3 regions of the Streptomyces sp. Q2 genome follow, and region 1 is predicted to be linked to each of the others. Evidence: riboswitches for the same ligand, from Rfam matches in the RefSeq annotation. Region 1 holds a riboswitch; each other region holds the start of a gene.
The links. A riboswitch is a leader RNA that binds a small molecule or an ion and turns the genes downstream of it on or off. The one in region 1 is predicted to bind S-adenosylmethionine.

Region 1 (7,587 bases):
ACGGGGACGTCGGCATGCTCAACGGGCATCCCTCGCTGATGAAGATGGCCGAGAAGAAGGGCGTGAAGTTCGGCATGGTGCCGATGCCCGGCGAGGAAGGCCAGAACAAGATCTCCATGGGCGTCGCCGACTGGATGACCGCCTTCAAGAAGAACGGGCACGCCGAGCAGATCGGCGACTTCCTCGACTTCGTCTACGACGAGAAGAACGTCCTCGCCTTCTCCCGCGAGTACGACCTGCTCCCGGTCACCAACTCCGCGTCCGAGGTCATGAGCGCGGCCAAGCGGGACGCCGACCTCAAGCCGTTCCTCGCCGAACTGCCGCTGTCCGAGACGTATCCGGTGGGCGAGACGTCCTGGGCGCAGGTCAGCGCGGCCGTGAAGAAGGGCATCGGACAGGCCGTGGCCTCGGGCGGGAGCCCGTCCGCCGTGCTGAGCCGGCTGCAGACGACGGCGGCTCAGGCGCAGAGCGCGCGGTAGTCCAGACCGCGCGGTACTCGGCTGTCAGTGCCGGCGGCTAGCGTGCGGGCATGGACGAGGAGCAGCGACTGGACCGCCGGGAGCGGGAGATCCTCGCGCTGGAACGGCGTGGCTTCAGCGGGCCCGGCGTGAAGGAGCGGGCGATACGGGAGGAGCTGGGGCTGGCGCCGGTGCGGTATTACCAGTTGCTGAACGCACTGCTCGACGACGAGCGGGCGTTGGCCTTCGACCCGGTGACGGTGAACCGCCTGCGGCGGGTACGGGACGCGCGGCGCGCCGAGCGGTAGGGGCGCCGCCTCTTCGCCCCACCGTGTACCAGGGGGCTCCGCCCCCTGGACCCCCGTGCCTGTGCCCACCCACCACCCGACTCGGTCGGGAGAGCAGTGGCCCTTGACCTCCAGTGGGCGAAGGCCGGGGGTCTGGGGGCGGAGCCCCCAGGGCTGCCGCGTGCTCGGGGGCCTGCCTGGATAAGGTCGACGCATGGGCAGCCACACGGAATCCACGGACCCGAACGTCACTGACCCCCTGCCGACGCCGGCCACCCCGGCAGGGCGGGACGGGCTCGACGCCCTGCTCGCTCGACCGGGGCGCGCGGTGATCGCGCTCGACTTCGACGGGACGCTCGCGCCGATCGTCGCGGATCCGGAGCAGGCCCGGGCGCATCCGGAGGCGGTGCGCGTACTGGCCGCGCTCGCTCCGAAGGTCGCCGCCGTCGCCGTCGTCACCGGGCGTCCGGCCGCGGTGGCCGTTCGGCATGGCGGCTTCGCCGGAGTGCCGGGTCTCGAACACCTCGTCGTCCTCGGGCACTACGGCGCCGAACGCTGGGACGCCCGTACCGGAACCGTCAGCGCACCCGCCCCGCACCCCGGTGTCGCCGCCGTCCGCGCCGAGTTGCCGGCGGTGCTCGACGAGGCCGGCGTCCGGGAGGGGGCGTGGATCGAGGAGAAGGGGCGCGCGGTCGCCGTACACACCCGCAGGGCCGCTGATCCGCAGGCCGCCTTCGAGGCCCTGCGCACCCCCCTCACCGAACTGGCCGCGCGCCACGGGCTGATCGTCGAGCCCGGCCGACTCGTCCTCGAACTCCGCCCACCCGGCATGGACAAGGGCGTCGCCCTCCTGGAGTACGTCCGGGAGATCGACGCCACGTCGGTCCTCTACGCCGGCGACGACCTCGGCGACCTCCCCGCCTTCGCCGCCGTCGACGAACTCCGCTCCGACGGCACACCCGGCCTGCTGGTCTGCAGCGGCAGCGACGAGGTCACCGAGCTGAGCGAGCGGGCCGATGTGGTCGTCGACGGCCCGGAAGGGGTCGTAGGAGTGCTGAGGGCGCTTGCGGAGCGGATCGGCAGGTCCTAGCCCAGTCGGCGCAGCGCGTCCAGTTGGTCCAGGAACCAGCGGGTCGGCGGCAGGGCGGTCGCCGCAGCGGAGAGCCTCTTCGTCCGTTCCGCCCGTTCGCCCGCCGGCATGGTCAGGGCCTGGTGCAGCGCGTCCGCCGTGCCGACGACGTCGTACGGGTTGACGGCGATCGCGTCCTCGCCCAGTTCCTCGAAGGCGCCCGCCTCCCGCGACAGCACCAGCACGCACCCCTCGTCGGAGACCAGCGGCACCTCCTTGGCGACGAGGTTCATGCCGTCCCGGATGGGGTTGACGAGGGCCACGTCGGCGAGGCGGTACGCGGCCAGGGAGCGTGCGAAGTCGTCCTTCAGGTGCAGCAGGACCGGGGTCCAGCCCGGCGTGCCGTACTCCGCGTTGATCTCGTCCGCCAGCCGCTGTACCTCCGCCATGTACTCCCGGTACACGGCGAGGTCCTGGCGGGACGGGTAGGCGAACGCCACGTGCACCACCCGCTCGCGCCACTCGGGGTGGTCGTCGAGCAGCTGCCGGTAGGCGAGCAGACCGCGCACGATGTTCTTGGACAGCTCGGTGCGGTCGACGCGGACGATCGCGCGACGGCCTTCGCCGATCTCCGCCCGCAGGGCGACGATCCGCTCCTCGACGTCCGCCTCGTGCGACCGCTCGCGCAGGAAGTCCGCGTCCGCGCCCAGCCCGTGCACGCCGATCCGGGTGTCGCCGAGGCCCCCGGCGAACTCCGTACAGCAGGCCGTGAAGGCGTCCGCCCAGCGGTGGGTGAGGAAGCCGAGCCGGTCCGCGCCGAGCATGCCGCGCAGGATCTGCCCGGCGATGTCGTCCGGCAGCATCCGGAAGTACTCCGGCGGCGCCCACGGCGTATGGGAGAAGTGGCCGATCCGCAGGTCCGGGCGCAGCTCGCGGAGCATGCCCGGGACGAGGGTGAGGTGGTAGTCCTGTACGACGACCGCCGCCCCCTGGGCCGCGTCCTCGGCCAGCGCCTCGGCGAACGCGCGGTTGTACGTCTCGTACGACGCCCACTGCCGTCGGAACTCCGCGTCGAAGACCGGTTCCAGCGGCGTCTGGTACAGCATGTGGTGGACGAACCACAGCACGGAGTTGGCGATGCCGTTGTACGCGGCGGCGTGCACGTCGGCGGGGATGTCGAGCATGCGGACGCCTGGCTCGCCGACCCCGCGCCGTACCGCCTCGCGGTCGCCGTCGCCCAGCGCCGAGCACACCCACAGCGCGTCCGCGTCGGGTCCGATGGCGGACAGCCCCGAGACCAGCCCGCCGCCGCCCCGTTTGGCGTGGAGCGTGCCGTCCGCACCGTCCGGGCGTACCTCGTACGAAACGGGGCCGCGGTTGGACGCGACCAGTACCTCAGCACTCCGAGCACCATGCGTTGCAGCCATACGCCTCAACCTAGCCCGGCCCGGAAACACTCAAACGTTCGGGTGGCTCCGAGGGCCGTACACGGCCCTGTACGGCTCCTGACGGCCCTCGGATGCCGGAAACACGCCCGGTCAGGCGACCTTTCGGTGCGCGTACTCGACGATCTCGACCATCGGCGGCCGCTCCTCGGTGTCCACGGAGTAGGTACGCGGCTCGAAGCCGTCCTCACCCCGTTCGAACTGGGTGAGGGAGGGCCTCACGAGGTGCCCGCGGGCCAGCCGCAGTTGGGCCGTGCGGTAGATCGCGGCGGACATCCGGCCCAGCGCCTGGCCGTCCTGGTGGCGGTGCTTGCGCACACCCACGTCGACCTGGGCCAGCGCGTCGAGGCCGACCAGGTGCAGGGCGTCGATCAGCATGCCCAGCTCCACGCCGTAGCCCACCGGGAAGGGGAGCTGTTCCAGGAGCGAGCGGCGGGCCGCGTACTCGCCGCCGAGCGGCTGGACGAAACCGGCGAGCTGCGGCCAGTGCATGTTCAGCAGCGGGCGGGCCATCAGTTCGGTGACCCGGCCGCCCTGACCGGCCGCGCCGCGCAGCGGGCGGTCGTACATGCCCTTGACGAGGTCGATGCCGGGGTCGGTGAGCAGCGGGCCCACGATCCCGGAGACGAAGTCGGAGGAGAACTCCTTCAGGTCGGCGTCTATGAAGCAGACGATGTCGCCGCTGGTGACCAGGAGCGAGCGCCAGAGCACCTCGCCCTTGCCGGGAGCGGTGGGGATGCGGGGCAGGATGTCGTCGCGATGGACGACCCGGGCCCCCGCGGCGGCGGCCACTTCGGAGGTGCGGTCGGTGGATCCCGAGTCCACCACGACGATCTCGTCGACGAGCGGGACCTGCCGCATGAGGTCGTGACGGATCACGGAGACGATGTCACCGACCGTCTCCTCCTCGTTCAGCGCGGGCAGCACGACACTGACCGTCTGGTTCGTGGCGCGTTTCGCGGCCATGATCTTGTGGAGCGGGCGATCGGTCTTCGACCAGGAGCGAGTGCTCAGCCAACGCTCGACTTCCTTCAGCACAGTGCGCGGCTCCTCTGCGTTCTCTCGGCGAGCGTGTGATCCATGCTCTCTCGCAGACCATGTGATCCATCTCGCGGTTCGGACGGCTGGCTCAACTGTCCTGGCCTTCGGTTACAGTCTTGAACAACGCTGATGACCATCGCATGTCGGGGTCCGCGTTCCGTTTCAACGATCAACAACTACATACCGCTCATCCAGAGGGGCAGAGGGATACGGCCCGATGAAGCCCCGGCAACCCTCCAGTCGGTTCTCGTCACCAGCGAGGCTCCCGACTAGGGAAGGTGCCAAATCCGTCTCACGGCGAAGTGCGTCGTGAGGAAGATGAGGAGAAAGGGCCTCGCCTCCATGGCTGTGCAGACTGATGCAAGCACCACGAACACCGTAGACCTCGGCCCCGCCGCAGCGCTGAGCTGCCGCGAGTGCGGTCACCGCGTGCCCCTCGGCCCGGTCTTCGCCTGCGAGGAGTGTTTCGGCCCGCTCGAGATCGCCTACGACTTCTCCGCATACGACACGGAAGAACTCCGCAAGCAGATCGAGGCGGGACCCGCGAACATCTGGCGCTACGCGCCGCTGCTGCCCGTCCCGGCCGACGTGGCGGACAAGCCGAACATCAACCCCGGCTGGACCAAGCTCGTCCAGGCCGACAACCTCGCCCGCGAGCTGGGTGTCGACGCCGGCAAGCTCTTCGTCAAGGACGACTCCGGCAACCCGACGCACTCCTTCAAGGACCGCGTCGTCGCCCAGGCCATCGAGGCCGCCCGCGCCTTCCACTTCACCACCCTCTCCTGCTCCTCCACGGGCAACCTGGCCGGTGCCGTCGGCGCCGCCGCCGCCCGCGCGGGCTTCCGCTCCTGCGTGTTCATCCCGCACGACCTGGAGCAGGGCAAGGTCGTCATGGCCGCCATCTACGGCGGCGAGCTCGTCGGCATCGAGGGCAACTACGACGACGTGAACCGCTTCTGCTCCGAGCTGATCGGCGACCCGGCCGGCGAGGGCTGGGGCTTCGTCAACGTCAACCTGCGGCCGTACTACGCCGAGGGCTCCAAGACCCTGGCGTACGAGATCTGCGAGCAGCTCGGCTGGCAGCTCCCGGACCAGCTGGTCGTCCCGATCGCCTCCGGCTCGCAGCTCACGAAGATCGACAAGGGTCTGAAGGAGCTGATCGAGCTCGGGCTCGTCGAGGACAAGCCGTACAAGATCTTCGGAGCGCAGGCCGAGGGCTGCTCGCCGGTGTCCGTCGCCTACAAGGCCGGGCACGACGTCGTCCGGCCGCAGAAGCCGAACACCATCGCCAAGTCGCTCGCCATCGGCAACCCGGCCGACGGCCCCTACGTCCTCGACATCGCGCGGCGTACGGGCGGTGCGGTGGAGGACGTGAACGACGAGCAGATCGTGGACGCGATCAAGCTCCTCGCGCGCACGGAGGGCATCTTCGCGGAGACCGCCGGTGGTGTGACCGTGGGCGTGGCGCGGAAGCTGATCGAGAGCGGTCTCCTCGACCCGACGAAGACCACGGTCGTGCTGAACACGGGTGACGGTCTCAAGACGTTGGACGCGGTGGCGGGGACCGGGTTGACCGCGACCATTCGTCCGAACCTGGAGTCGTTCCGCGAGGCTGGTCTCGTCTAGTCCGTCTCCAAGCTGCAGGCCGGTGGGGGCTGGTCGCGCAGCTCCCCGCGCCCCTAGGCCCGTATCCCTGACCGGAGGTCACATCGTGAGCGTTACCGTCCGCATCCCCACCATCCTGCGCACCTACACCGGTGGCAAGGCCGAGGTCGCCGCCGAGGGGGCCACTCTCGCCGAGGTCATCACCGACCTGGAGAAGAACCACACCGGTATCGCCGCGCGAGTCCTGGACGACCAGGGCAAGCTGCGCCGGTTCGTCAACGTGTACGTCAACGACGACGACGTCCGCTTCGAGCAGGGGCTGGAGACCGCCACCCCGGACGGTGCCGGTGTCTCGATCATTCCGGCCGTGGCCGGCGGCTGATTATTACCGTCGGTAACTTCGATTACCGAGCGTTCATCGAATTGCCCCCTCCGTAAGAGAAGCGGAGGGGGCAATTCAATGTGGTTGAGCGCGGTACAGTTGGGGAACACGATGCCGATCTCCGGGTCGGAAGCCCTTCAGTTTCCCCTTGCACCCGATAAGAAGTAGCCAAAGTGTGTGCTTCTTTTGCGGCTTTTGTGCTTTTTGTGGGGCCCGACTTGCCCTGAGTTCGGGTGAATTCTCACTACATTCCGGACCCCGCACGTCCGGAATTCTCGTCCGATTGACCTGTTGCAGAGGGCAGTTGGACAGATACATTCGGCCGCGGTCGACGCGTTCCGGCGCACGCCCCCAACCGTGTGGGGGGTGAGGTCTGACCCGGATCCGCGAAGTGTGGATCTGTGCAAGGGCCAGTAATAGGGGAGTTAGGCATGGCTCAGGGCACCGTCAAGTGGTTCAACGCGGAGAAGGGGTACGGCTTCATCGCGGTCGACGGTGGTGCGGATGTTTTCGTCCACTACAGCGCGATTCAGATGGACGGCTACCGCACCCTGGAGGAAGGTCAGCGAGTCGATTTCGAGATCTCGCAGGGCCAGAAGGGGCCGCAGGCGGACATGGTCCGACTGGCGACCGGCTGAAGCACGCGCCGACTGACAGCGACGTTCTTCTGTTCTTCGGAGGGCTCGTATCCCATGGGGAGTCATGGGTTACGAGCCCTTCGGCATGTCCGGAACAGGTCGGCGCGGGGCGGACCGTTCCCCGGCAGGCGCTTGCACTCGGCAGGGGCGAGTGCTAATCATTGGCGTTAGCACTCTGAAGGTGAGAGTGACAACGAGGACCGGGTCGGTGAGGCCCGCAGGCCATGTGGGGCAAGGAACCACGCGGCAGGCAGGCCGTCCGTCGCGGGCGCCAGCGCGGTCCGGAGAAATCCACCCCCTGTCCGGGAGGACCACTTCACATGGCCAAGATCATCGCGTTCGACGAGGAGGCACGGCGCGGTCTCGAGCGCGGGATGAACCAGCTCGCCGACGCCGTCAAGGTCACCCTTGGCCCCAAGGGCCGCAACGTCGTCCTCGAGAAGAAGTGGGGCGCGCCCACGATCACCAACGATGGTGTTTCCATCGCCAAGGAGATCGAGCTCGAGGACCCGTACGAGAAGATCGGCGCCGAGCTGGTCAAGGAAGTCGCCAAGAAGACGGACGACGTCGCCGGTGACGGAACGACCACGGCGACCGTGCTCGCCCAGGCGCTGGTGCGCGAGGGTCTGCGCAACGTAGCCGCCGGCGCCAACCCGATGGCC
Region 2 (7,587 bases), on a different contig from region 1:
CGGGGCCCTTTGCCGTGCCCCCGGCTGGATAGGGTGGGACCCGTTGAGACTCGCGTCCCGCTGTACGGGACTGATCCAGGAGCGGCTTATGAGCGCTGTGACCCCCGCTGGAGGCGACACCGCGGCGGACCGTTCCTGGCCCGAGGTACTGAGCGCACTGCTCGGCGGGCGGGACCTGAGCGCCGGTGACACGGCGTGGGCGATGGACCGCTTCATGAGCGGCGAGGCCACGGACGCCCAGATCGCGGGCTTCATGGTGGCGCTGCGGGCCAAGGGAGAGACGGTCGAGGAGATCAACGGTCTCGTCGAGGCGATGTACGCGCACGCCCAGCCGCTGCACATCCCGGGCCCGGCCGTCGACATCGTCGGCACGGGCGGCGACCGGGCCAAGACGGTCAACATCTCGACGATGTCCGCCATCGTCATCGCGGGCACCGGCGCGAAGGTCGTCAAGCACGGCAACCGGGCGTCGTCCTCGGCGAGCGGGTCGTCCGACGTGCTGGAGAAGCTCGGCATCAACCTGGACCTGTCGCCCGAGGGCGTGGCACGCGTGGTGGAGGAGGCCGGGATCACCTTCTGCTTCGCGGCCAAGTTCCATCCCTCGATGCGGTTCGTCGGCGCGGTCCGGCGGGACCTGGGCATTCCGACCTCGTTCAACCTGCTCGGTCCGCTGACCAACCCCGCCCGGGTCTCCGCCTCGGCGGTCGGCTGCTTCGACACCCGGATGGCCGGGCTCATCGCCGGCGTACTGGCCGAACGGGGCTCCTCCGCGCTGGTGTTCCGCGGCGACGACGGCCTCGACGAGCTGACGACCACGGCCACCTCCCGGGTGTGGGTCGTCCGCGACGGCAAGGTCACCGAGGAGGCCTTCGACCCGCGGGACGTCGGCCTCGAACTGGTGCCGGTGGCGGCGCTGCGGGGCGCGGACTCCTCGTACAACGCGGAGGTCGCCCGGCGGCTGCTGGACGGTGAGCCGGGCCCGGTGCGGGACGCCGTACTGCTGAACTCGGCGGCGGCGCTGGTGGCCCTGGAGCCGACCGGAGCGCCGCTGACCGTGCAGATCCGTGCCGGGATGGACAAGGCGGCCCAGGCGATCGACTCCGGCGTGGCCAAGCGGACGCTGGAGCGCTGGGTGGCGGCCAGCAACGCGTAGCGCCCCCTGGGGCGATGACGTGGTGATGTCCCGCAATCCGGACCCGGGTTGCGGGACCACGATCGCTTCGCGTAGGTTTCTGAACCAGGTCATGAGTGACAGTCATGAGGCCCCGGCCGACTGTCCGGCAACCCTCCGTCCGTGGCGGGGTGCCCCGGGTGAAGACCAGGTCGTAGGCAGCGAGGTCTACGGCAAGCGCGGACCCCTCGTCGCTCCTGAATCGAGCGCAGTACCAGGGGTCCTGGTCATTCGAGGGAGCCTTCCGTGAGCAAGCGAATGCGATAGGGCCGCAGAGCCCCGCCTCCGCATCCCCCTTTTTTCACCTTCACCCGCGCTTGAGCCGTGTCCGCTCGCGTGGTGATGTCGCCTGCCTCTCACGGGAGTTCGCCATGTCTGTCTCCACCGTCGCCGCCGCCCGGTCCGTCTGTGCCCCGCTGCCCGTTCTCGGCCGGGATGTCACCGTCCCGCTCGTCACCGGCGGCGAGGTCACCTACGCCGCGCTCGACTACGCGGCCAGCGCGCCGGCCCTGCAGCGGGTCTGGGACGACGTGGCGGCGTACGCGCCCTACTACGGCAGCGTGCACCGCGGCGCCGGCTACCTCTCCCAGCTGTCCACCGACCTCTTCGAGAACGCCCGCAAGACGGTCGCCGAGTTCCTCGACAGCCGGGCCGAGGACCAGGTGGTCTTCACCCGGTCCACCACCGACTCCCTGAACCTCCTGGCCGCCGCGCTCCCGGCCGACTGCCAGGTCTTCGTCTTCGAGACCGAGCACCACGCCTCGCTGCTGCCCTGGCAGGACGCCCGCGTCAGCTACCTCGACGCCCCGCGCACCCCGCGGCAGGCGGTGGCGACCCTGGAGCGCGCCCTCGCCGACCGTGACCCGCAGGGCCCGGCCCTGGTCTGCGTGACCGGCGCCTCCAACGTCACCGGCGAGCTGTGGCCCGTACGGGAGCTGGCCGCCGCCGCGCACGCGCACGGCGCCCGGATCGTCCTGGACGCCGCCCAGCTGGCCCCGCACCACCCGGTGTCGCTGCGGGACCTCGACGTCGACTGGGTCGCCTTCTCCGGGCACAAGCTGTACGCGCCCTTCGGCACCGGCGTGCTGGCCGGCCGGGCCGAATGGCTGCGCGCGGCGGAGCCGTACCTCGCGGGCGGCGGCGCCAGCCGCAAGGTCACGCGGCGCTCGGACGGGGGAGTGGACGTGGAGTGGCACGAGAGCGCCGCCCGCCACGAGGCCGGTTCCCCGAACGTCATCGGGGCCTACTCCATCGCCTCCGCCTGCAAGGCCCTCACCGAGGCCGGCTTCGACACGCTGGTCGCGCGGGAGCAGTACCTGATCGACACGGTCCGCGCGGGCCTCGCCGAGGTGCCCGAGGTCAGGGTCCTGTCCCTGTTCGGCGACGACGCCCCGCGGGTCGGCGTGATCTCCTTCGTCGTCGAGGGCTGGAACAGTTCCCACTTCGCCGCCGCGCTCTCCGCCGAGTACGGCATCGGCGTCCGCGACGGCCTCTTCTGCGCCCACCCGCTGGTCCGCACCCTGCTCGGCAGCGACCCCCAGACGCAGGGCGAGTGCGGTGCCCCCGAGGCCGCGCCCGGCGAGAAGTCCCTCAACGCGATCCGGGTGAGCTTCGGCGCCGGCACGCCCGACGAGCACGTGGAGCGGTTCGTGAGCGCGGTGAAGGAACTCGTCCGGGACGGTGCGAAGTGGAACTACCGCACCGAGGACGGGCGCTGCGTGCCGGCGGTCTGAGCTCGCCGGCGGTCCGCGACGGAGGCGGTGTTCGATCGGTCAGGAGTCCAGACCGATCGCGAACGCCGCCTCCAGGTCGTGCTGGGAGTACGTCCGGAACGCCACGTGCGTGTCCGTTCCCTCCACGCCGGGGATCTTGCTGATCCGGCCGGGGATGACCTCCGCCAGGTCCTCGTGCCGCTTCACCCGGACCATGGCGATCAGGTCGTACGTGCCGGTCACGGAGAAGACCTCGCTGACGTTCTCCAGCGCCGCGATCGACTCCGCGATCTCGGGGATCCGGTCCACGCTGGTCTTGATCAGGACGATCGCGGTGATCACGGCTGGTTCTCTCCCTCGGGGGCCGGAGCTGGGGCGGGCTTCACTCTAGTCCCACGCCCGAATCGCACCCACGCGAAGGCGAGCCCCAGGCCGAAGCCCACCAGGTGGGCCAGGTAGGCCACGCCGGGACCCTGGCCGGCCCGGCCCGCGGCCAGCCACTGGAGGGTCGCCCAGAAGGGGAGGACGACCCAGGCGGGGAAGCGCAGGGGCAGGAAGAACAGGAACGGCAGGAGACTGGTGACGCGGGCTCCGGGGAACAGGTACAGGAACGCGCCGAGGACCGCCGAGATCGCCCCGGACGCGCCGACCAGGGACTGCTCGGAGTTCGCGTTCGCGGCCGCGTAGCCCAGCAGGGCGAGGTAGCCGCAGCCCAGGTAGAAGAGGGTGAACTGGACACGGCCCATCCGTTCCTCGGTCAGTACGCCGAAGACGTAGAGGAAGAGCATGTTGCCCAGCAGGTGGACCCAGCTGCCGTGCACGAAGAGGGCCGTGGCGGGGGTGAGCGCGGCCCGCCCCGACCCCTCGAACAGTTCGGCGGGGACGACGCCCCAGCGGTGGAAGTAGGTGCGCTGCGCGGCGAGCAGCGCGTCGCCCGAGCCGTAGGCCGGATTGAACCCCGATGCCGGGCCGACCAGGAAGAGCAGACCACACCCGGCGATCAGCCCGTACGTCACCGGTGCCGACGGCCACCGGACCGCCCCGACCGCTCTGCCGACCGTCCCGCTCCAGTTGCTGATCATGAACACAGAGCATGACGTAAGGGGGCCGAACGACACAGACCGCCTCGCCGCCCTGGACGGCGGAGCGGCAAGTACCCGCCAGGCCGTAGGGTAACGAGCCACACGCACCGGGGTGCCCGGCGCGTCACGGACACTAGAAGGAACAAGAAGGAAGGCGAACAGCCACGATGACGGTTCCCCTGCCGACTGCCTCGACGCGGTGGCGCTGCACCCTCTGCGGCAACCTCACACGCTTCGACGTGACCCGCTCGTCGAAGGTGGTCGAGTACGTCCACCTCGACCTGGCCGGTGAGCCGAAGGTCGAGGAGCGCGAGGTGGTCAGTGAGACCATCGAGTCGGTGCGCTGCCGCTGGTGCAACGCCGTGGATCAGGTGGAACTCGTGGACAGGCCGGGCGCCGGCTCCTGAGGGAGCGGGCCCCGCACAGGCGATGGGGTGAGGATGGTGGAGACCGCAGGCGGGGGGCCGGGCGACGGCGCCGCTGAGGTGCTCGACCGGCCCCTGCCCGACGGCGTGCGCCGCAGGGTCGTACAGATCGTCTCGGACGGCTTCGGCGGGCTGACCGTCGGTGAACTGCCCCCGCAGTTGCGACAGTACGCCAGGTTCGCGCCGAACCGGCGGGCCAAGTTCGCCGGCAACGCCATGGCGACCGCCCTGGAGACCGATCCCCTGTTCCGGCAGCGCATCGGGGAGAAGTTCAGAGAGGCGCAGCCGGAGCTGTCCGGCGCCCTCGACTCCGGCTCCCCGCCCCCGGCCGCGGACCCGCTCGACGTGGCGGCCGCGGCCTACGTTCTGCGGCCCACCGACTGGGTGAAGCTCGTGACCGCGGCCGGTGAGGAGGCCCAGCGGGCCGACGCCGAGCGCGCTGACGAGGAGAGCCGGGCCGAGCTGGAGCGGCTGCGCGAGGAGCTCGACCGGGCTCGTGAGCACACCCGGAGCGAGACGGAGCGGCTGCGCACCGAGCTGGATGCGGCGAAGAAGGAAGCGGAATCGCTGCATCGCAAGCTGCGCGCCGCCCTCAGCGACGTCAAGCGCGGCGAGGCGGCCCTGCGCAAACTGAACGCCGAGATGGAGACCGTACGCACGGAGGGGCACTCCCAGCTGTCCGCCGCCGAGAGCGAGTCCCGGCGGCTCAAGGCACGGCTCGGCGAGGCGGAGGCGGCCCTGGAGGCCACCCGCAAGGCGGCCCGCGAGGGCCGCAGCGTCGAGGACATGCGGGTACGGCTGCTGCTGGACACCCTTCTCGACGCGACCCAGGGGCTGCGGCGCGAGCTCGCGCTGCCGCCGGTCTCCGTCCGGCCGGCCGAGACCGTGGACGCGGTCGAACCGGGACGAATGACACCGAAGGACATCGCCGCGCGGGCGTTGTCCGAGAACGACCCGGCGATCCTCGACCAGCTCCTCGCCCTGCCGCAGGCTCATCTGGTGGTCGACGGCTACAACGTCACCAAGACCGGCTATCCCCAAATGCCCCTGGAGAAGCAGCGGTTGAGGCTCCTCGGTCAGCTCTCGCAGCTCGCCGCGCAGACCGGCGCCGAGGTGACGTGTGTCTTCGACGGGGCCGAACTGGCCGCGCCGGTGCTGCTGGCGCCGCCGCGCGGGGTGCGGGTGCTGTTCTCCAAGCCGGGCATCACCGCGGACGAGTTGATCCGTCAGCTGGTGCGTGCCGAGCCGCCGGGGCGTCCGCTCATCGTCGCCTCGACCGACCGTGAGGTCGCCGACGGGGTGGCCCGGGCGGGGGCGCGTCCGATCGCTTCCGCGATGCTTCTGAAGCGATTGTCCTGAAGGTCAACCTACGGGCGCAATGCCCGAATTGACGAAGCCCGTCACGCCACGTAGCGTCAAGCGAACATCACTTCATGTGACTTGAGTGTAAAGAATGCCGGGTGTGACGAGATTTTCCTCGTGAGGATTTGAACTGATCACAGGAAGGTCACTAGGGTCTGGGCTCGAACCTCCGAGCGGGTGATCACTCAAAAGAAGGAGTTCACCTCCGTGGCGTCCCACCGTCGACCCAAGCAGCCGAGCCGTGCACGTGTGACCGTGCTGACCACCGCGGCCGCTGCTGCCGTAGCCCTCAGCTCGCAGGCCGCGAATGCCGCGCCGAGCGAGAAGCCCAGCAAGGACGAGGTCAAGGCCAAGGTCGACAAGCTCTACGAAGAGGCCGAGCAGGCCACCGAGAAGCTCAACGGGGCCACGGAGAAGCAGGAGAAGCTCCAGAAGGAGATCTCCACCATCCAGGACAACGTCGCCCGTGGCCAGGAAGAGCTCAACGGGCTGCGCGACTCCATCGGCCTGGCGGCCGCGGCCCAGTACCGCACGGGCTCGATCGACTCCTCGCTCCAGCTGTTCCTCTCCTCGAACCCGGACGACTACCTGGACAAGGCGTCCACCATGGACCAGCTGAGCGGTCAGCAGGTCGAGGCGCTGAAGAAGATCCAGGAGAAGCAGCGCGAGCTCGCCCAGGACCGCTCCGAGGCCTCCGAGAAGCTCAAGGACCTCGCGAGCACCCGCACCGAACTGGGCAAGAAGAAGAAGGAAGTCCAGTCCAAGCTCGCCGCGGCGCAGAAGCTTCTCAACACCCTGACGGCCGCCGAGAAGGCCGCCCTCGCGGCGGAGGACGCCCGCGCCAGCCGCTCCGCCGGCGACCGCGTCGACCTCGGCAACACCACCGCCGCCTCCGGCCGGGCCATGGCCGCCTTCCAGGCCGCCCAGACCCAGATCGGCAAGCCGTACGTCTACGGCGCCACCGGCACCGCCTCCTACGACTGCTCGGGCCTGACCTCCTGGGCCTACGCCCAGGCCGGCGTCGGCATCCCGCGCACCTCACAGGCCCAGGCCAACGCCGGCACCAGGATCTACTCGCAGTCCGACCTCAAGGTCGGCGACCTCGTCATCTTCTACGGCGACCTGCACCACGTCGCCCTGTACGCCGGCAACGGCCAGGTGCTGCACGCCCCGCGCACCGGCACTGTCGTCCGCTACGAGTCGATCAACAACATGCCGTTCCAGTTCGGCGTCCGGATCTGATCAGCTTCGAGACGGGTCCGATCACCATCAAGATCGGGACACCACGCCGCCCGTTCGGACGAATCACGGCGACATGAACTGACCCCACGCCCCGCCCATGACCTGCGTCTGAGGCGGGGCGTCACTTTGTGTGCCCACGAAGGTCGTTGGTGAGGCACCCTCCCCGGGGCTACTGTCTGCCGCGTTTCCCTGTCCGCCAGCGGAAAGGAGTGCGGCTTCCCGTGGGGTCCCATCGCCGCCATGCACCGTCCGGGTTCGACCGGGGCGCCAGTGCAGCGCTCTGTGTCATGTCAGCCGTAGCCGCGGCCATCGGCGTCCTGCCGGCCATGTCGGCCGTCGCCGCGCCGCACGACGACACCTGGGCGGAGGTGGACCGCCTCTACGAGGAGGCGGAGCGGGCGACCGAGGCCTACAACAAGGCCGACGAGCGCGCCGACGACCTCCGTGAGGAGGTCGGCACCGCACAGGACGGCATCGCCCGGCAGCAGGAGCGCATCAACCGCATGCGGGAGGCGCTGGGTTCACTCGCCGGCGCCCAGTACCGCTCCGGCGGCCTCGATCCGTCCCTCGCGCTGCTGTTCTCCGACGACCCG
Region 3 (7,587 bases), on a different contig from region 1:
TGCCGGATCCGATCACCAGCTTGCCGCTCTTCTTCAGGGCGGCGGGCAGTTCGGCGCTGATGGACTTCACCTCGGAGACCTTCAGGGTGGTCTCCTTGGCGGCGCCGTTGGACAACTGACCGACGGTGACCGTGCCGGCGGTGTCGGTCCTGGTGGCGGCGTCGCTGTCGCCCCCGCAGGCGGTGAGCTGGGTGGCGAGGGCGGTGACGGCGGTCGCCGCGGTGATGCCTCGTAGCAGGCCGCGTCGGGAGATCTGGGTGGGCATGGCTGTCCTTGTCCTTGTCATGCGGAGGGTGGTGAGGGTGGCGTGGGGGGAAGCGGTGGTTCCCGGCGTCGGCCGGGTCAGAGCACCTTGCTCAGGAAGTCCCGGGTCCGCTCGTGGCGCGGCTTGTCCAGGACTTCGGAGGGCGGGCCCTGTTCGACGATCCGGCCTTCGTCGATGAAGACGACCCGGTCGGCGATCTCCCGGGCGAAGCCGATCTCGTGGGTGACGATCATCAGGGTGGTGCCGCTCCTCGCCAGGTCCTTGATGACGGCGAGGACCTCACCGACGAGTTCGGGGTCGAGCGCGGAGGTCGGCTCGTCGAAGAGGATGACTCCGGGACGCAGCGCCAGGGCGCGTGCGATGGCCACGCGCTGCTGCTGGCCGCCGGACAACTGCCGCGGGTAGGCGGCGGCCTTGTCGGCCAGGCCGACGCGGTCCAGCAGTTCCCGCGCGAGTACCTGGGCCTCGGCCTTGCCGAGCTTCCCGGTCGCCACCGGGGCGGCGGCCACGTTGTCCAGCACGGTGAGGTGCGGGAAGAGGTTGAAGTTCTGGAAGACGAAGCCGATGCGGCTGCGCTGGGTCAGGATGGCCCGCTCGCTCAGCTCCTTCAGGCGGTCGCCCTGGCGGCGTACGCCGATCAGCTCGCCGTTGACGCTGACGTGGCCGATCTCCGGCTTCTCCAGGTGGTTGACGACCCTGAGCAGGGTGGACTTGCCGGAGCCGGACGGGCCGAGGATCACGGTGACCTCGCCGGGCCGTACCGTCAGGTCGACCCCGTCCAGCACCCGGTGGGTGCCGTACCACTTGTGCACGTCGTGGACCTCGACGGCGGCGGCGTGCTCGATCGTGTCGGCGGTCATACGGCGGCCTCCCGGCGGATGCGGTCCCTCAGGTCGGTGAGACCGGTCCGCAGCTTCTGCAACGGCGTCGGCGGCAGGGTTCGCGTGGCGCCCCGGGCGTAGTACCGCTCGACGTAGAACTGGATGACGGACACGACGCTGGTGAGGATCAGGTACCAGACGGTGACGACCAGCAGGAGCGGCACGATGTCGCCGGGGTAGGTGGCGCCCATGGTCTGCGCGGTGCCGAACAGGTCGAGCAGGGACACGTAGAAGACCAGCGAGGTGGCCTTGATGAGGCCGATGAGCTGGTTGACGTAGTTCGGCGTGATGGACCGCAGCGCCTGCGGGAAGACGATCTTCCTGAACTGGTAGCCCTTGGGCAGGCCGAGCGCGGAGGCCGCCTCGTGCTGGCCCTGGTCGACGGAGAGGATGCCGCCGCGGACGACCTCGGCCGCGTAGGCCGCCTCGTTGAGGCTGAGGCCGATGACGGCGACGGCCATGTCGGTGGCGAGCCGCGACTCGTCGAAGGTGAGGAAGGCCGGCCCGAAGGGGACGCCCACGCTGAGTGTCCGGTACAGGGCGCTGAAGTTGTAGAGGAACAGCAACACCACGATCAGCGGGATCGACCGCAGTGCCCAGATGTAGGTCCAGCTGACGGCGCGGAGCACCGGGCTGCGCGAGAGCCGGGCGAGGGCCAGCAGGATGCCGCCGAGGAGGCCCAACACCGCGCTGTAGGCGGCGACTTCGAGGGTGATGAGGAGCCCGTCGAGGATGGTCGGCCGCAGGAACCAGTAGCCGAAGCGGTCCCACTGGTAGAAGGGGTTGGACACCAGGCCGTGGACGAACTGGGCCGCCAGGACCAGGACGACCGCGGTGGCGATCCAGCGGCCGGGCCGCCGCAGTGGCAGAACCCGCTGGGCGGCGAGTGGTTTTGACGGGGTGTCGGCGGGCGGCGGTGCCTCGGCGAGGGACACGGCTGCGCCTGGGGGTTCACTCATGGAGGGCTCCGGCGGGGGTCGGGACCCCCCGGACGCGGCGAACATGGTACTGCTACGGCGGCCGCTCTGGGGCGGCGGGACGTGGCACACGGGGACGCACGGTGACCGGGGGTTGGGCGGACGACGAGGCACCGCGAGGGCGGGGTTCGTCAGGAACGCGGGGGCTGGGGAAGGACGTCAGCCCCGACAGCGGGCACGGCCCGGTGCGGTACACAGTGCGCTGCTCACGCGGAGCAGATCGACGGCCCGGTCGGCGACGAGCCGGTGCGCGTACGGCGGCACGCAGCTCTGGGAGCGGCGCGGGGCCGTCCTGGGAGCTGCGTACATGTCCGTCACCATGCTCTTCCGGCCCGAAGGGCCCTCGCGCTTACCGAATGTCATCCGGTCCGGTCGTCACCTGGGGCACCCCACCGCGTGCGAGGGTTGCCGGTCAGCAAGCCAGGGCTTGTCGCTGACACTCATTACCGTTCTGCCAGTCAGTTAAGACAAACGCCCGTACGAATGTCAACGCCGGTCCGCCAGATGGAACCGGCTACGCCTGCTGAGCCGCGTAAGCAGCCCAGTCGAGGATCTGTACGGCGGCTCCGGCGGCCTCCAGGCCCCGGCAGCGGGCGTGGTGCCGGCGGGCGATGCCGTCGAGGTCGAGGTGGACACCGAAGGCCGGGTGGGCGGCCAGGCGGCGGGCGTAGGCCCACACGAGGGGGTGGCCGGCGATGCGGTGCACCGCGGCGGCGTCCAGGTGGTGGCGGTGCACGGTGTCGAGTTGGACCAGCGTGACCCACAACTCGACGTCGGCCGCGGTGATCTGATCACGGATCAGATACGCGCGTCCGACGAGCCGGCGCTCCAGCGACCCCAGCGTCTCCAGCAGCCTGTCGAGAGCCACGTCACGCGCCCCGGTGTCCGGGCCCGCCGCCCCGGCCGCCTGCGCGGCCTGCTCGATGCCCTGCCCGCAGAGCCGCTCCACGGCCTCGATCTCCGACTCCGCCCCGCACGGGTACAGCGCCGAGCGACCGCCCCCGAAGTGCAGGGCCAGGTCGCGGGTGATGTCGGGGGCGTGGGTGCTGACGATCCGCCCCGACCAGTCGTCGCTGAGCACCGGCCCGGCGGCCGCACCGGTGTACCGGTGCACGCTCGCCTCGTACAGCGGGCGGAGTGCGGAGTGTCCCCCGTCGGGACAGTCGGGGACCGCGCCCAGAAGCGTCACGGGGCAGACGTCGTCGAGTCCGAGCAGGCTGTGCGTCACGGCGATGCGGAGACCGTCGGGACACGTCGGCGACAGGTGGAGGCGGTAGCGGCGGGGCACGGCGTAGTGCCCGCTGCGCGCGTCCCGGCCGATCCTCCCCCGGAAAGCCGGGGCGGGCAGGGCGGAGGGGATGGCGGCGAGCGGTGTGACGGACATGGTTCTCCCCGGGTGGAGGCGTGGACGTACACGCCGCGGAGGCGACGTCGGGCGGTGAGGGGGCGGGCCTCCCTCGCGTGCGACGGCGCCGGCGGGCGTCGAGGCGCGGGGGGAAGGCCGGGCTCAGCCCAGGGGGCTGATCGCGCTGCACACTCGCAGCAGATCGATGTGCCGGCGGGAGGTCAGAAGGGGTGACTGCCCGGACGTACGGCTCACGTCGGCGGTGACCGGTCCAAGGCACCTCATGCTTCCCTACCTGTTCACTAGGATTCCCCTCCGGAGTGTCGGCCGAGCTCCGGCCGGCGTCAAGGGGGCGTCCACGGGGCGGGCGTCGACTCCTGCCGTCGGGGGGCGGGTGGCGAGTGAGGTCGCGGGCGAGGCTCTTCCTGGCCTGCGCGCGGCTGGTGGGTACGTCCGCCCCCATCGCCGGGATGGACGACGTCCGAACTCTCCCATGGCCGCGCCGGGTTCAGTGCGCGGCCGAAGCGCGCGCGAGGGGTTCGGGATGCCGGAACGCCCTGGGATCGATCGCCCCGCCCCGGTCGGCAATCGCTCCCCACACTCAAGGAGTCGCGGACTCGCCCACCGCACATGAGCGTTGGCGTAAAACTCGACCGCTGCGGGAACGGCTCGACGCAGGCCCCGGAAAACCGCGAAGGCCGTGACGGGTATCGCCGTCACGGCCTCTGACCTGCTGATCCGCAAGTCGGGACGACAGGATTTGAACCTGCGACCCCTTGACCCCCAGTCAAGTGCGCTACCAAGCTGCGCCACGTCCCGGTGCGCTCTCCACCGGCATCCGTGTGAGGTCACCGTGTGAGCGCGCAGGTCAACCCTACCCCATGCGTGCGGGTCGGCCCGCTGCCGCGGCGGGTCGGCCCGCTGCGCGCGGGTCAGCCGTGGGCCACGGGTTCCTGCTCCACGGCGGTCGCCTCACTCGTGGCGCGGGCCTTGCCGGTCGCAGGGCCACCGCGCCGGACCGGCACGAGCAGCGCGGCCAGCGCGGCGGCCAGGCAGAGCAGGGCCAGCAGGGCGAAGGCGTGGGTGTAACCGGAGGCGTACGGCAGGCCCGAGGGCTGGAGGCGGCCGGTGACCAGGACGCTGGTGACGGCGGCGCCGATGGATCCGCCGATGGTGCGGATGTTGGCGTTCATGCCGGTGGCGGCGCCGGTCTGGTCGGCGGGGACGCTGCCCACGATGAGGTTGGCCATGGAGGCGAAGGCGAGTCCGATGCCGAGCCCGAACACGCCTGCGACCAGGGCGACTTGCCACTGCTCGTCGTGCCAGAAGGTGAGGATGCCGCAGGCGAGCGCGTCGAGTGCGGCACCGGCCGTCAGGAGGGTCTTGGCGCCCAGGACCGGCTCCAGCCGGCCGCTGAGCACACCCGAGAGGAACATCGCGACCAGCATCGGCAGCATGAGCAGTCCGGCGGCGGTGACACTCGCCCCGAAGCCGTACCCGGCCGACGTGGGCGTCTGGACGAAGCCCGGCAGGAAGGACCAGATCGAGTACATTCCGGCGCCGAAGAGGAGCGCCGCGGTGTTGGTGGTCCACACGGCCGGCAGCCGCATGACCCGCAGGTCGATGAGCGGGGTGCGGGAGCGGGCCTCGGTGTACAGCCACAGCGCGAACAGGGCGACGGCGGCGGCGAACAGGCCGAGCACCCGGGCCGATCCCCAGCCCCACACGGAGGCCTGGCTGAGCGGCAGCAGCAGGGCCACCAGCCAGGCCGACAGGAGTGCGGCGCCGAGCCAGTTGACCTGGCCCTCGGCCCTGTTGGGCGACTCGGGGACGTAGCGCAGGGCGATGAGGGTGGCCACGACGACGATGCCGACCGGGATCCAGAACAGCCACCGGTAGTCGAGCGTGGTCACGATGGGTCCGGCGGCGACCATGCCGACGCCGCCGCCCGCGGCGATCACGGCGGACAGGTTGCTGATGCTGCCGCTCACCTCGGACGGGGCGAACTCGTCCCGGATGATGCCGAAGGAGAGGGGGAACAGGGCTCCCCCGACGCCCTGGACGACCCGGGCGACGATCAGTACGCCGATGCTCGGCGCGAGCGCGGCGAGCAGACAGCCGACCGTCACGGTCACCAGGACGGCGACCAGTGTGCGCTTCTTGCCGATGAGGTCGCCGACGCGGCCGAGGATCGGCGTGAAGACCGAGGCGGACAGCAGATAGGCCGTCATCACCCAGGTGGCGGTGGACTGCGAGGTGTGCAGGGCGTGCTGGACGGTCGGCAGGGCCGGTGCGATCAGCGACTGCAGCATGGAGAACACGCCGGCACCGGCAGCGAGGACCGCGAAGGTGAGGCGGGTGGACTTGCGGGGCATGAAAAAGCCTCTCCGAACACAGAACGCGGCCGAAGCCTCTGATCACGGTCGTCCGTACGGGCCCGGGGTGCCCTGCGGGCGGCAACGGGACGCGGACGGCCGCGGTGAGCGGTCGCGGAGGGGATGGTGGGGGCGGACGGTGCCCGGGAGACAGGGCCCGCCGGACTTGCGGGAGACGTCGTGGGCGCGTGCGGCCGCACGCGTCCACGGTGAGCGCACCCCGCACTGCTAAAGTGGAGGTACGCCTCCACTCTAGCGGAGGCAACCCTCCGCTTCAATCGAGTCGCCCGCCCGGGAGGCAGCCGTGACCGCCCAGCCCTTCCCCGTCAGCGAGATCGTCGCGTCGAGGCGACCGCACCGCAAGGACGCGGCCCGCAACTACGACGCCCTGCTCGCCGCCGCCAACGAGGCCTTCGCGGAGCACGGCTCGGAGGCCTCGCTGGAGGACATCGCCCGCCGCGCGGGCGTCGGCATCGGGACGCTGTACCGGAACTTCCCCACCCGCCGCCACCTCTTCGAGAGCGTCTACGCGCATGAGGTCAACGCGTTGTGCCGGGTCGCCGAGGAGGTCGCCGACCGCGAGCCCTGGGACGCCCTGACGGCCTGGCTGGACCGGTTCGCCGGCTACATGGTGACCAAGCGGGCCGTGCGGGAGGCGCTCAATGACGAGTCGGAGATCTTCGCCGCCTGCCGCGATTCCCTGTACGCGGCCGGGGGGCCGCTGTTCGTCCGGGCCCAGCAGTCCGGCGAGGCGCGCACGGACATGGACTTCGTCGACCTGCTGCGCATGGTGGCGGGCATCAGCGCGACGACGTTCGACGACGACGCCCAGCGCGACCGGGTCCTGTCCGTCGCCCTCGACGGCGTGCGCACCCGGCACTGAGACTCCGCTCTAGCCTTACATTGCCTGACTCAAGTAAATTTGGCGCCCGGTAACACCGCAGCAAACGGCAGCGGCACGCTGCCCGTCAGGCGCCGGCCCGCTCCCCCCGGGCCCGCCGCAGTCCCAGCGAACGGAACCACATGCCTCTCCTGGCCCGCCCGGCGGTGGCCACCCTCGCCGCCAAGACGATGCAACGGATGACCCTCCTCGCCGACCGGCGCTCCGGCGGGCGTGGCTCCGCGGCGTCCTCGCACGCCCGCTTCCCCGAATTCCCGCGCACCGTGGAAGAGTTGACGATCCCCACGACCATCGCCCCGGCCCGGGTGACGGTGTACCTGCCCGCGACCGAGGAGACCGGCGGGGCGGCGCCCCCGGTGCACGTCAACTTCCACGGCGGCGGCTACGTCATGTCGCTCACGGAGCTGGACGACCCGCTGTGCCGCTTCCTCGCCGCTCGGGCGGGGGTCGTGGTGATCAACGTGGATTACGTCGTCGCCCCGCAGCACCCGTTCCCGGCTCCGCCCAGGCAGGCGTACGAGGTCGTCCGCTGGGTCGCCGAGCACGGCGCCGAACACGGCTGGGACGGCAGCCGCCTCACCGTGGGCGGGCAGAGCGCGGGCGGCGGACTCGCGGCGGCCGTGGCGCGCCAGGCACTCGAAGAGGACGGTCCCCCGATCGCGCTCCAGGTCCTGCACTATCCCCCGCTGGACCTCGCGACCGGTGCCCGGCACAAGCGCGCCAGTGTCGACCGGCCGATGCTGCGGCCCTGGATGGCCGACGTCTTCGACACCTCGTACGTCCCGGACGTCCGGCTGCGCACCGACCGGCTGGTGTCGCCCGCCCATTCCTGCGACACCGCGG

Region 2: linked by a shared signal. The riboswitch ahead of ACWBNA_RS36665 (aminotransferase class V-fold PLP-dependent enzyme) and the one ahead of thrC (threonine synthase) in region 1 are both predicted to bind S-adenosylmethionine.
Region 3: linked by a shared signal. The riboswitch ahead of ACWBNA_RS36105 (amino acid ABC transporter permease) and the one ahead of thrC (threonine synthase) in region 1 are both predicted to bind S-adenosylmethionine.

Annotation. Positions count from the first base shown of each region.
Region 1 covers NZ_JBXEJE010000019.1:23,197-30,783, forward strand. Annotated here, with positions in the region: gene ACWBNA_RS21575 (ABC transporter substrate-binding protein) at 1-479, shown strand, start outside; gene ACWBNA_RS21580 (DUF3263 domain-containing protein) at 530-766, shown strand; gene otsB (trehalose-phosphatase) at 960-1,835, shown strand; gene ACWBNA_RS21590 (alpha,alpha-trehalose-phosphate synthase (UDP-forming)) at 1,832-3,241, opposite strand; gene ACWBNA_RS21595 (glucosyl-3-phosphoglycerate synthase) at 3,353-4,297, opposite strand; SAM riboswitch class I at 4,485-4,625, shown strand; gene thrC (threonine synthase) at 4,643-5,926, shown strand; gene ACWBNA_RS21605 (MoaD/ThiS family protein) at 6,012-6,287, shown strand; gene ACWBNA_RS21610 (cold-shock protein) at 6,719-6,925, shown strand; gene groL (chaperonin GroEL) at 7,246-7,587, shown strand, end outside.
Region 2 covers NZ_JBXEJE010000041.1:53,029-60,615, reverse strand. Annotated here, with positions in the region: gene trpD (anthranilate phosphoribosyltransferase) at 89-1,153, shown strand; SAM riboswitch class IV at 1,241-1,357, shown strand; gene ACWBNA_RS36665 (aminotransferase class V-fold PLP-dependent enzyme) at 1,543-2,904, shown strand; gene ACWBNA_RS36660 (Lrp/AsnC family transcriptional regulator) at 2,944-3,225, opposite strand; gene ACWBNA_RS36655 (rhomboid family intramembrane serine protease) at 3,222-3,965, opposite strand; gene ACWBNA_RS36650 (hypothetical protein) at 4,133-4,372, shown strand; gene ACWBNA_RS36645 (NYN domain-containing protein) at 4,406-5,749, shown strand; gene ACWBNA_RS36640 (C40 family peptidase) at 5,960-6,994, shown strand; gene ACWBNA_RS36635 (C40 family peptidase) at 7,216-7,587, shown strand, end outside.
Region 3 covers NZ_JBXEJE010000040.1:28,691-36,277, forward strand. Annotated here, with positions in the region: gene ACWBNA_RS36095 (ABC transporter substrate-binding protein) at 1-265, opposite strand, end outside; gene ACWBNA_RS36100 (amino acid ABC transporter ATP-binding protein) at 343-1,125, opposite strand; gene ACWBNA_RS36105 (amino acid ABC transporter permease) at 1,122-2,105, opposite strand; SAM riboswitch class IV at 2,464-2,571, opposite strand; gene ACWBNA_RS36110 (glutathione S-transferase C-terminal domain-containing protein) at 2,638-3,507, opposite strand; gene ACWBNA_RS36115 (putative leader peptide) at 3,631-3,753, opposite strand; tRNA gene ACWBNA_RS36120 (tRNA-Pro) at 4,214-4,287, opposite strand; gene ACWBNA_RS36125 (MFS transporter) at 4,401-5,843, opposite strand; gene ACWBNA_RS36130 (TetR/AcrR family transcriptional regulator) at 6,148-6,726, shown strand; gene ACWBNA_RS36135 (alpha/beta hydrolase fold domain-containing protein) at 6,867-7,587, shown strand, end outside.